Regions from separate parts of the Oribacterium sp. P9 genome, predicted to be linked through region 2. Evidence: riboswitches for the same ligand, from Rfam matches in the RefSeq annotation. Region 2 holds a riboswitch; the other holds the start of a gene.
What was found. A riboswitch is a leader RNA that binds a small molecule or an ion and turns the genes downstream of it on or off. The one in region 2 is predicted to bind thiamine pyrophosphate.
Positions count from the first base shown of each region.

Region 1 (5,431 bases), 410 kb from region 2:
AAGTCTTTCGATTTCCCGAAGCACCCTGAACCGCCGAATCGCAGAACTGAGGAAATAGCCGGATTTTGATTTTGCAGTGATATCTGTGGTATCATTCTCCTGTCAGTTTATCTTAAGCTGGTTATCCGTAGACTACATGTGACATGACCTCACAAGGAGAAAAGAGATGGCGAAGTATGTAATGGCGCTGGATGCGGGAACGACGAGTAACCGGTGTATCCTGTTCAACGAGAAGGGTGAGATGTGCAGCGTGGCACAGCGTGAGTTCACACAGTACTTCCCGAAGCCGGGCTGGGTAGAGCATGATGCAGAGGAGATCTGGGCGAGCATGCTCGGTGTAGCCGTCGAGGCGATCAATAAGATCGGTGCCACTGCAGAGGATATCGCAGGTATCGGTATCACCAACCAGCGAGAGACCACCATCGTATGGGATAAGGAAACCGGCGAGCCGGTATATCACGCGATCGTATGGCAGTGCCGCAGAACCTCCGAGTACTGTGACAGTCTGAAGGAGAAGGGCCTCACCGATAAGTTCAGAGAGAAGACCGGTCTCGTCATCGATGCGTACTTCTCAGGCACGAAGGTGAAGTGGATTCTCGATCACGTAGAGGGTGTAAGAGAAAGAGCAGAGAAGGGTGAGCTCTTATTCGGTACCGTCGAGACATGGCTGATCTGGAAGCTGACCAAGGGCCACGTTCATGTAACCGATTATTCCAACGCTTCCCGTACGATGCTTTTTAACATTAACACACTGGAGTGGGATGATGAGATCCTCGCAGAGCTCGATATCCCGAAGTGCATGCTGCCGACACCGATGCCGTCCAGCTGCGTATACGGCGAGTCAGATCCTTCGTACCTCGGTGGCGCGATCCCGATCGCAGGTGCAGCCGGTGACCAGCAGGCGGCGCTCTTCGGACAGACCTGCTTCCATCCTGGTGAGGCGAAGAACACCTATGGAACCGGCTGCTTCATGCTGATGAATACCGGTGAGAAGCCGATCTTCTCTAAGAACGGTCTCGTAACCACCATCGCATGGGGACTCGACGGCAAGGTAAATTACGCACTCGAGGGTTCCATCTTCGTCGCAGGTGCAGCGGTTCAGTGGCTGAGAGATGAGCTTCGGATCATCGATTCTTCACCGGACTCCGAGTATATGGCGAAGAAGGTAAAGGATACCAACGGATGCTATGTCGTTCCGGCATTTACCGGCCTCGGCGCGCCGCACTGGGATCAGTACGCAAGAGGAACCATCGTCGGCATCACACGTGGCGTGAATAAATATCACATCATCCGTGCAACGCTGGAGTCCATCGCGTATCAGGTAAATGACGTGCTGAACGCCATGAAGGCAGACGCCGGTATCGAGCTGGCAGCCCTCAAGGTAGACGGTGGCGCAAGTGCCAACGACTTCCTGATGCAGACGCAGTCTGACATCATCGATGCTCCGGTAGAGCGCCCACGGTGCGTAGAGACCACCGCGATGGGCGCAGCCTATCTTGCAGGGCTCGCCGTCGGTTACTGGACCAGCAAGGAAGACGTCATCAAGAACTGGGCGATCGATAAGACCTTCGAGCCGAAGATCTCTGACGAGGACAGAGCGAAGAAGATCAAGGGCTGGAACAAGGCCGTCAAGTATGCTTACGGCTGGGCGAAGGAAGACGGATGCTGAATCTTTTGCTGAATCTTTTTTCTTCCTGGCCTTGCCAACAGGAGGCAGGCGTTCTATAATTTAACAAATGCAAAATTATAAAGAGGGGAGCTGACTGCTGTCGGCTGAGAGGAGATTCAGAAATCTCGACCCGCAACCTGATTTGGATAATGCCAACGTAGGTAAATACTTAGGATGAGACGTCTTCTGTACGTTTATGGATCTGAGAGAACACCTGCGGGTGTTCTCTTTTTATATGTTCAGAAGAAAGGCCATGATGCGAGGCATCCTGAGGATGCGGAAACGCTGTTTTCCAGAGTCATGGTCTGGCGGCTGAACAGATGATGGCTGATCCCGAATCAGAAAAAGGAGAAAAAAAGGAGAAAATATGCAGAATTATACAACACAGATGGATGCGGCGCGGAAGGGTATCGTAACGCCGCAGATGAAGATCGTCGCAGAGAAGGAGCATATGACGGAGGAGAAGCTTCGTCAGCTGGTGGCAGAGGGTAAGGTCGCGATCTGCGCAAACAAGAACCATACCTGCCTGGATCCGGAGGGTGTCGGCTCGATGCTTCGGACGAAGATCAATGTAAACCTCGGTGTGTCGAGAGATATGAAGGATTATGATCTCGAGATGGAGAAGGTGATGAGTGCTGTTCGTATGGGTGCGGAGTCCATCATGGATCTCTCCAGCCATGGAAATACGCAGCCGTTCCGTCAGAAGCTCTGTAAGGAGTGCCCGGCGATGATCGGTACCGTGCCGGTCTACGACAGCGTCATTCATTACCAGCGTGACCTCGATACCCTGACCGCGAAGGATTTCCTCGACGTCATCCGTCTGCATGCACAGGATGGTGTCGACTTCGTAACCCTGCACTGTGGTATCACCCGGAAGACCATCGAGCAGATCCGCAAGCACCAGCGTAAGATGAACATCGTCAGCCGTGGCGGAAGCCTCGTATTCGCATGGATGAGTATGACCGGTCAGGAGAACCCGTTCTACGAGTACTTCGACGAGATCCTCGATATCTGTGAGGAGTATGATGTCACCATTTCCCTCGGCGATGCCTGCCGTCCGGGCTGTCTCGCGGATGCGACCGATGTATGCCAGATCGAGGAGCTCGTACGTCTCGGTGAACTCACGAAGCGTGCATGGGCACATAACGTTCAGGTCATGGTCGAGGGTCCGGGTCATGTGCCACTGAACCAGATCGCTGCAAATATGGAAGTACAGAAGACCCTCTGCATGGGCGCACCGTTCTATGTTCTCGGACCGCTCGTGACGGATATCGCACCGGGATATGATCACATCACGGCAGCCATCGGTGGTGCTGTCGCCGCGATGAACGGCGCATCCTTCCTCTGCTATGTCACACCGGCAGAGCACCTCGCACTTCCGAATCTTGAGGACGTAAAGCAGGGCATTATCGCTTCGAAGATCGCGGCCCACGCAGCGGATATCGCGAAGGGGATCCCGCACGCGCGTGACATCGACGATAAGATGGCCGATGCACGTAAGGCCCTGGACTGGGACGCACAGTTCGAGTGTGCACTCGATCCGGAGACCGCAAAGAAGATCCGTAATGACCGTCTCCCGGAGGACGACCACAGCGATACCTGCAGTATGTGTGGTAAATTCTGTGCTGTCCGCAGCATGAACAAGGCCCTCGCCGGTGAGCACATCGACATTCTGTAATCGCGATGAAATACTGTTTTCAGTATTTTTTACTATTATCCTGAAAAATGAACCTGAAAACCCCGGCGTGCATGGCATGTCGGGGTTTTCAAGTTTTCGGATTCAGTACAGGCTGCGAGTACCAGTGTACTGCAGTTTTTTCAAGAGAGATCCGTGCGCATACACACCGTCGGGGTTTTCACTTCTATTCCGAATGGTGATAGCAGAATCCGGTCGAAAGCATTGACGGCAGCACTTCATGGTGATAAAGTTAAGCAAATTCCAGTAGGGAAGTAGGAATTAGACCTGCCGGAAAAATCTTTCAGGAGGAAACGCACATGACGTTCAGAAGCAACCGTAATATGAATACATGTTGTTGCTGTTGCTGCTGTATGGCTTGCCATAGGGCGTCTTTGATGTGCGTTGAATTTCATCCGGGAAGATAGGATCTATTTAGAAATAGAGGATCTGTTTTGATTGGGACGAAGAGGACTCGCACATCGCGGGTCCTTTTTTCTTTTTTACAGAAGTGGTGAGAAAAGCGACGGTAGCTTTCCTCGACGACCGTAAAAACTGTAAGAAATGGAAAATATTTCTTACGGGCATCCAAGGTTAAGCAGATCTGTGAGAGGAGCAAAAGTTTGGATTTTCAGTTTATTCAGCAGTACATTCCGATGTACGTCGAGGCTGCGCGACTGACGCTTACGATTGGTGCCCTGGGCATCGTGCTCGCGACCGTCGTCGGTATCCTGTGCAGCGCGGTCGAGTACTACCGGATCCCGGTGCTGCGCCACATCGTTTCCGTTTATGTCGAGCTCAGCCGCAACACGCCGCTGCTCGTACAGCTCTTTTTCCTGTATTTCGGTCTTCCGAAGATCGGCATCCGCTGGTCCGCGGAGCTCTGCGGTATCGTCGGACTCGCCTTCCTCGGCGGCTCCTACATGACCGAAGCCTTCCGTTCCGGTCTCGAAACCGTCGAGCCGATCCAGAAGGAATCAGCACTCAGCCTCGGGATGACTCCGGTGCAGACGATGTGGAGTGTCATTCTCCCACAGGCCATGGCCGTTTCGGTGCCGTCTCTCGTGGCGAATGTCATCTTCCTTCTGAAGGAAACCTCCGTGTTCAGCGGCATCGCCCTGGCGGACCTTATGTACGTCGCGAAGGACCTCATCGGTCTCTACTATAAGACCCCGGAAGCCCTCGGCATGCTGGTCATCGCCTACCTCATCATCCTGCTTCCGATTTCCATCCTCGGAACCGTACTTGAAAGGAGGCTGCGCTATGCTGGATTCGGCCATTAATCACGTTGCCAATGCGTTCGGCCTCGAGCTTCTGCACTTCGCGGACAGCTTCCGCGGCCTCGGGATGAAGCTGCTGGCCGCTGCCACACCGGAGGCCATCGCCGCCGCACAGGCGGCCGCAGACCAGAAGAAGGCACCGGCGATCTCGATCCTGTTTAAGGGAAATAATTTCATCCGACTGCTGGGCGGACTGTGGGTGACCATCCGTATCTCCCTCATCGCCGTACTGATTTCCATCCCACTGGGCATCCTCTTCGGTATGCTCATGACGAGGAAGAATCCGGTCACGAAGGCACTGAGCCGCGTGTACCTCGATTTCGTCCGTATCATGCCGCAGCTGGTATTACTTTTCATCGTGTACTTCGGCACGACCCGGGCCTTCGGAATCAATCTCTCCGGTGAGCTCAGTGCCGTCATTGTCTTCGTCCTCTGGGGCACCGCAGAGATGGGAGACCTCGTACGAGGCGCCCTCATCAGTATCCCGAAGCACCAGTACGAGAGTGCAGCGGCGCTTGGGATGACCCCGCTGCAGACCAGCCTCTACGTCATCATCCCGCAGACGCTGCGCCGCCTGATCCCGCTGGCGATCAACCTCATCACCCGTATGATCAAGACCACCTCCCTGATCGTCCTGATCGGCGTCGTGGAGGTCCTGAAGACCGGACAGCAGATCATCGACGCGAACCGCTTCGCCTACCCGACCGCGGCGCTCCCGATCTACGGCGTCGTCTTCTTCCTCTACTTCTTCTCCTGCTGGCCGATCTCAATGCTGGCCCGCTATCTCGAGAAGCGCTGGAAAAATTA
Region 1 is NZ_JBKEIS010000001.1:68,827-74,257, forward strand. Features, by position in the region: gene ACK8P7_RS00275 (GAF domain-containing protein) at 1-58, shown strand, start outside; gene glpK (glycerol kinase GlpK) at 167-1,669, shown strand; TPP riboswitch at 1,743-1,850, shown strand; gene thiC (phosphomethylpyrimidine synthase ThiC) at 2,037-3,347, shown strand; gene ACK8P7_RS00290 (amino acid ABC transporter permease) at 3,968-4,627, shown strand; gene ACK8P7_RS00295 (amino acid ABC transporter permease) at 4,608-5,431, shown strand, end outside.
Region 1: another riboswitch for thiamine pyrophosphate. It lies ahead of thiC (phosphomethylpyrimidine synthase ThiC); the one in region 2 lies ahead of thiT (energy-coupled thiamine transporter ThiT).

Region 2 (5,431 bases):
CATGTTTGCGATATATCGGTTCACCTGGGACACAGTATATGCACGACTGTCTTTATTCATAGGAATCCTTTATTCTTATCTGTTGCGGTTCACGATGATCTGAACGCCCTTACCGGCAGTCTTCTTCTCCGTGAGCTCGCCCTGCTGCTTACGTGGTGCCTTCACGCTTCGCGTCGATACGCGGTCGCTGTTCACAAGACGTGCCAGGACACCATTGACGAAGGAGCCGGACTCGTCGCCACCATACTTCTTCGCGAGCTCGACCGCCTCGTTGATGGCTACCCTGTCCGGGACCGTCTCGTCATACTCGATCTCATAAAGTGCGAGACGAATCGCCGTCAGGTCGGTCTTCGTCATACGATCGGTCTTCCAGCCCTCGGCAGCGGAATCGATACGCGCATCCAGCTCCGGGAGCTTCGCGGTGATCTTCTCCACCTCCGCCTCCAGACGCTGCTGGTCCTCCTCGCTCAGATTCTCGATGTGCACGACGCCATCGCCATCCTCGTAATCCGGGGACTCGAAATAGCGTGCGAGCTGCTCCGGAATCTCCTGCCCAGGGTAGAACTGTGTGCAGAACAGGAGCTTAAACTTATGATCTCTTTCTTCTCGTTTATTCATGATTTCCTTACCTATACTTTATTTCAACTCACTCGTTCTCAGCATTGACCACACCGGCGATGCGGATGTTGACATCCAGCACACTGAGACCGGTCATGGACTCGATGGCCGAAGCGACCTTATCCTGTACGTTTCTCGATACATCCGGGATGGAGTAACCGTACCTTACGTTCAGGCTCAGCTTCACGGAAACGTGCCCATCCTCGATGCTGATGCTTACACCCTTACTGAGGTCGCGGATACCCATTCTGGAGATGATCTCGCCGGACCAGCCGCCATACATGGAATCGACACCCTTTACCTCGGTCGCTGCGATGCCTGCGATGATCGCGACGACCTCATCCGCGATGACGATCTGACCATGCTCATCCTTCTCATATACAACATGTGTTGCTCTCTCTTCATTCTGTTCCATATAGAACCTCCGTATGTACTGCACCCGGGCATAATCCGAGAATTAAGACTAAACTATGGGAACATGATACCACAAAACATGCATAAAACCAATGTAAAAACATATTTTATGCATCCTGTCAACTTATCTCGATTGTAGCAGTTTTATATGATTTTAAACAGTAATATGTGCCTTCAGCTTATCAAAGGTCTTCTCGCCGATCCGTTTCACGTTCATGATTTCTTCCGGAGCGGCGAAACCGCCGTGGGTTTCGCGGTAAGCGATGATGTTTTTGGCAGTGGAGGGGCCGACGCCGGGGAGTGCGTCGAGTTCTTCCAGAGTGGCGGTGTTCAGGTTCACGCGTTTGTCTTCAACCGGCACCACCGTTGGATCAGCGGCCGATTCCGTCTGCGTTACCATCATCGAAGCATCTGTTACGTTCACAGCAGTGCTCGGTATGATCTGCGTGATCTGGTTTGCATCAGGCAAAGTTTTTTCTGTCGATTCCACCTGGCTTTCCATCGGCGTTTCAATTTCCTGTAGGATGGTCTGGCATGTTTCATCGTCTGTCGTCTCCGGCTGTAGATAGCTCTCGATTTTGAACTTCGTTTCCTGTACTTCTTTATCTTGATTTCTATTTGTTTTCACTGTTGATTCGTCCACGTTCGTCATGATCGCTGCATTCGTCACCTGGCCACGCTCAACGGTCATATAATAGAGGCCGGCGATTGCCATAAGGATGATCATCACGGTCTGGCGGATTTTTGCCAGTTTTTCTTTTCGTTTATGCTGCTCTTTCGCAGTCAGCGGATAATTTCCCATCTCTGTTCCTTTCTGTTTTCCACATTTCAAAGACACGCTGTCCTCCTCCCACAACGTCCTTTCGTTAATCCCACTGTCTGGGCAATGTTGCCGAAATCTTCATGTTGCCGTCCCTCCGGCCCCCTGCCGGAACTGTTACAAACTTCTACATCTTCGTCGTTTGATCGTGCATATCCGCTATTGACATGACTTTCCTCTGTTTTATAATGGTGCTTGATTGCTAGGGGCGCTTATGCTGAGAGGATTCTTCATAGAACCAACCCTTCTCACCTGATCAGGTCAGTACCTGCGTAGGGAAGCATGACAGCATTTTTCTGCTGTCTATATTCTGCCCCTCCTGGCCAAGTCACGGATGATCCGTGCGATTCAAAGGAGGTTTTTTTATGTCAAAAAATGTCAAGGTTCTGGTTTACTGTGCGGTATGCATCGCACTTGCGACGGTCACCTCGATGATCAAGGTGTTTGAGTTCCCGACCGGTGGCTCCATCACCCTGTGCTCGATGCTCTTCGCGATGCTGCCTGGCTTCTTTTTCGGTCCGGCGATCGGCATCGCGGCGGGTGTAGCCTATGGTATCCTGCAGTTCATCATTGACCCATACGTACTGACACCGGTACAGGCGATCCTCGATTATGTGTTCGCCTTCGGTGCATTCGGTATTTCCGGTTTCTTCGCAAGCCATAAGAACGGTCTTCGCCTCGGCTACATCGCTGCCTGCATCGGAAGATACGTCTTCGCCTTTCTGAGCGGCTGGGTATTCTTCGGTGAGTATGCCTGGGAGGGCTGGAATCCGGCAGCCTACTCTGCGGTCTATAATCTCATCTACATCGGTGCAGAGGCGGTCATCACCCTGATCATCCTTTCGATCCCGGCGATGTCCACTGCCATCCAGCGCACGAAGCGCAGTGCACTGCAGTGACACGATATCCTGTTCTGCTTATCCACCATCGGTTCACCCGACTTCATGCAGCGTAGAAATGCCTCTGCGGGATATCTTTAAAGACCTTTACACCGTACAAAGTACGGATCGACCGGCCGACGGATGTGCTGTTCTATCCAAGGCCTTTACGCCGTATATATAGTCCACGATAAAGAGTGTCGCATACCGCGGCGCTCTTTTTTCTTTGCAGTTTTATCCAGCCGAAGACGCAGCTTCTGCACGCATGGTGATGCCATGCGTGCATTATGAAGTTTTAAATTTTGAGAACCGGACAGAAGAAATCTGCCCGTGATCGACACCTATTTGTCAGATACACTGATTCTACACGAACCGCCGAAGAAATACAAGAAGCCATCAAAAATCGGCGCCTGTCCATGCTTTTAATAAATCTCAGATATGCATTCCGTCACAAAAAAACTCGCCCGAAGGCGAGTTTTTTCTTTATCACTCGGGGCCAGATCAGGCTTCTCCGACTGAAATCCTGCCAGCAATATCCTCTGCGGTCATGGTCGACAGTGCGTCGATGAGTGCGATGTGGTAGCTTCCACTGCCGCGTGGGGCCGTCTCCTCTGCGATTTCACCGGCGATGCCCATAAATGCGGTAGCGACTACCGCTGCGTGGAAGGCCGCCTCGCCAGATGCCACCGCCAGGAAGGCAGCGAGCAGCTCGGTCGCCATGCAGCCGGTGCCGGTCACGCGCGACATGCGCGGACTGCCATTCCTCACGAAGCAGAGTGCATCCCGTGAAGCGACGATGTCCTCCCGGCCGGATGCCACGAGGATCATCGGAAACGCAAGCGTACGGAGGTAGTTCTGCATCCCCTGTGCCAGTGCGTCCCTGGAAAGTGCCGGATGCGCTGCATCAACGACCGCATCCACGCCCGTGCCGGTGTCTGTACCGGCGAGGAGTGCGTGGATCTCCGAGTAGTTTCCGCGGATAGCCGTCGGCTGCAGCTCAGAGAGCATACGGTGGAGCGCTTCGCGTCGGAAGGTCGAGCCGGAGATCCCCACGGGATCGATGACCCGCGGGATGCCCTTTTCCCGCGCCGCCTGTCCGCTCAGGAACATCGCGTCGAGGTATTCTGTGGCACCGAGGTTCAGCTCCAGCGCCTGACTGCCACGGGTGATTTCCGCCGCCTCCCGCGGATCATGCGACATGACCGGGCGCGCACCGATCGCAAGCAGGACGTTCGCGCAGTCGTTGACCGTCACATAATTCGTGATGGAGTGCACGAGGGGCGCGGTGCGCTGAATCGCGTCCATCCATGTATATATCTGATTTCTGAAGTTTTCGTCGATCATTCGTGGCTCCTCACTCCCGCCGGCTCCTGCCTGTCACTCGGCCTGCCGGCTTTTCCGTCATCCGCCGTACTGCTTCCGAGGCCAATGTCTCCATCCGGCGCCGCCCGGAAAGGGCCGCACGACGGGTGTCCATGGCACGCTCACTTCAGCATTTCCTTCGCACGCTCGAGGAAGCCGGTCTGGCTCAGCGCTACGGTGATGATCACCGCGATCAGGGTACCGCCGCAGGTGCTCACCAGGAACGGAACGACGAAGGTGAAGACGGCCGCCTTCGTGTTGCCCATGATGAAGGCTGCGATCGGGTAGGACAGGATGCCACCGATGATGCCGGTGCCGAAGATCTCGCCGACATAGGCTGCCGGAAGCTTCCGAAGCTTCTTATAAAGATAGCCAGACAGGAAGGCACCGCACATGGAGCCCGGGAACGCAAGCAACGAGCCGAGGCCCATCAGATTTCGGATGACACTGGCGATGAACGCCGCTGCCACGCCGTAGGCCGGGCCGAGAAATACCGCGCACAGCACATTGACGAGGTGCTGTACCGGCGCACACTTCGAGCCGAAAACCGGCACAGAAAAGGTCGAGCCAACCACCGCGATGGCGGCAAATACAGCCGCGAGGGCCAGCTTCTTCGTGTTTACACTTGTGGTTGCTACGCTTGCCGCAGCAGAATTTTCGTTACGCATCATGAATCTCCTTTTACAATCTAAGCATCGCCGAAGGAAGGTTCACCTCACCGCCTTACGAGGCCGTGTTCTTAACTGCCTGAGATCTGACCGCCTGCAGCCGGACCTCCACCGAGGTCGTTTTGCTGCTTCGCGGGTCAGCGGCTCAGACAGATGCCGAATAATCGCCCTGGATCCTGAAGCCGTGGTCCATCGGACCGCTGCCCTTTCCGAGATCCAGCATCGCATTCAGTGCGCCGGAGATATAGTTCTTCGCGTACTGTACGGATGTTTCGAGATCATATCCCTTGGCCAGATTCGACGCGATCGCTGAGGACAGCGTGCAACCGGTTCCGTGCGTGTTCGAATTCTCGATTCGTCTGCCGTGGAACCAGGTCACCTGCTCTCCATGCACGAGCACATCATTCGCATCGTCCAGGCTGTGGCCGCCCTTCGTAAGCACGGCACAGCCGAACGCTGCGTGGATCCGCTTCGCCGCTTCCACCATATCCGCGGAACTGCGAATCGTCATCCCGGACAGCACCTCACTCTCCGGAATGTTCGGTGTGATCACCGTCGCAAGCGGCAGCAGCTTCGACTTCAGTGTATCGACCGCGTCGTCACTGATCAGCTTCGCCCCGCTGGTGGCGATCATCACCGGGTCCACCACGATGTTTCTGGCCTTGTAGAAT
Region 2 is NZ_JBKEIS010000001.1:483,798-489,228, reverse strand. Features, by position in the region: gene xseA (exodeoxyribonuclease VII large subunit) at 1-60, opposite strand, end outside; gene nusB (transcription antitermination factor NusB) at 76-618, opposite strand; gene ACK8P7_RS02040 (Asp23/Gls24 family envelope stress response protein) at 647-1,033, opposite strand; gene ACK8P7_RS02035 (ComEA family DNA-binding protein) at 1,187-1,834, opposite strand; TPP riboswitch at 2,047-2,148, shown strand; gene thiT (energy-coupled thiamine transporter ThiT) at 2,218-2,751, shown strand; gene thiM (hydroxyethylthiazole kinase) at 3,232-4,074, opposite strand; gene thiW (energy coupling factor transporter S component ThiW) at 4,215-4,760, opposite strand; gene thiD (bifunctional hydroxymethylpyrimidine kinase/phosphomethylpyrimidine kinase) at 4,906-5,431, opposite strand, start outside.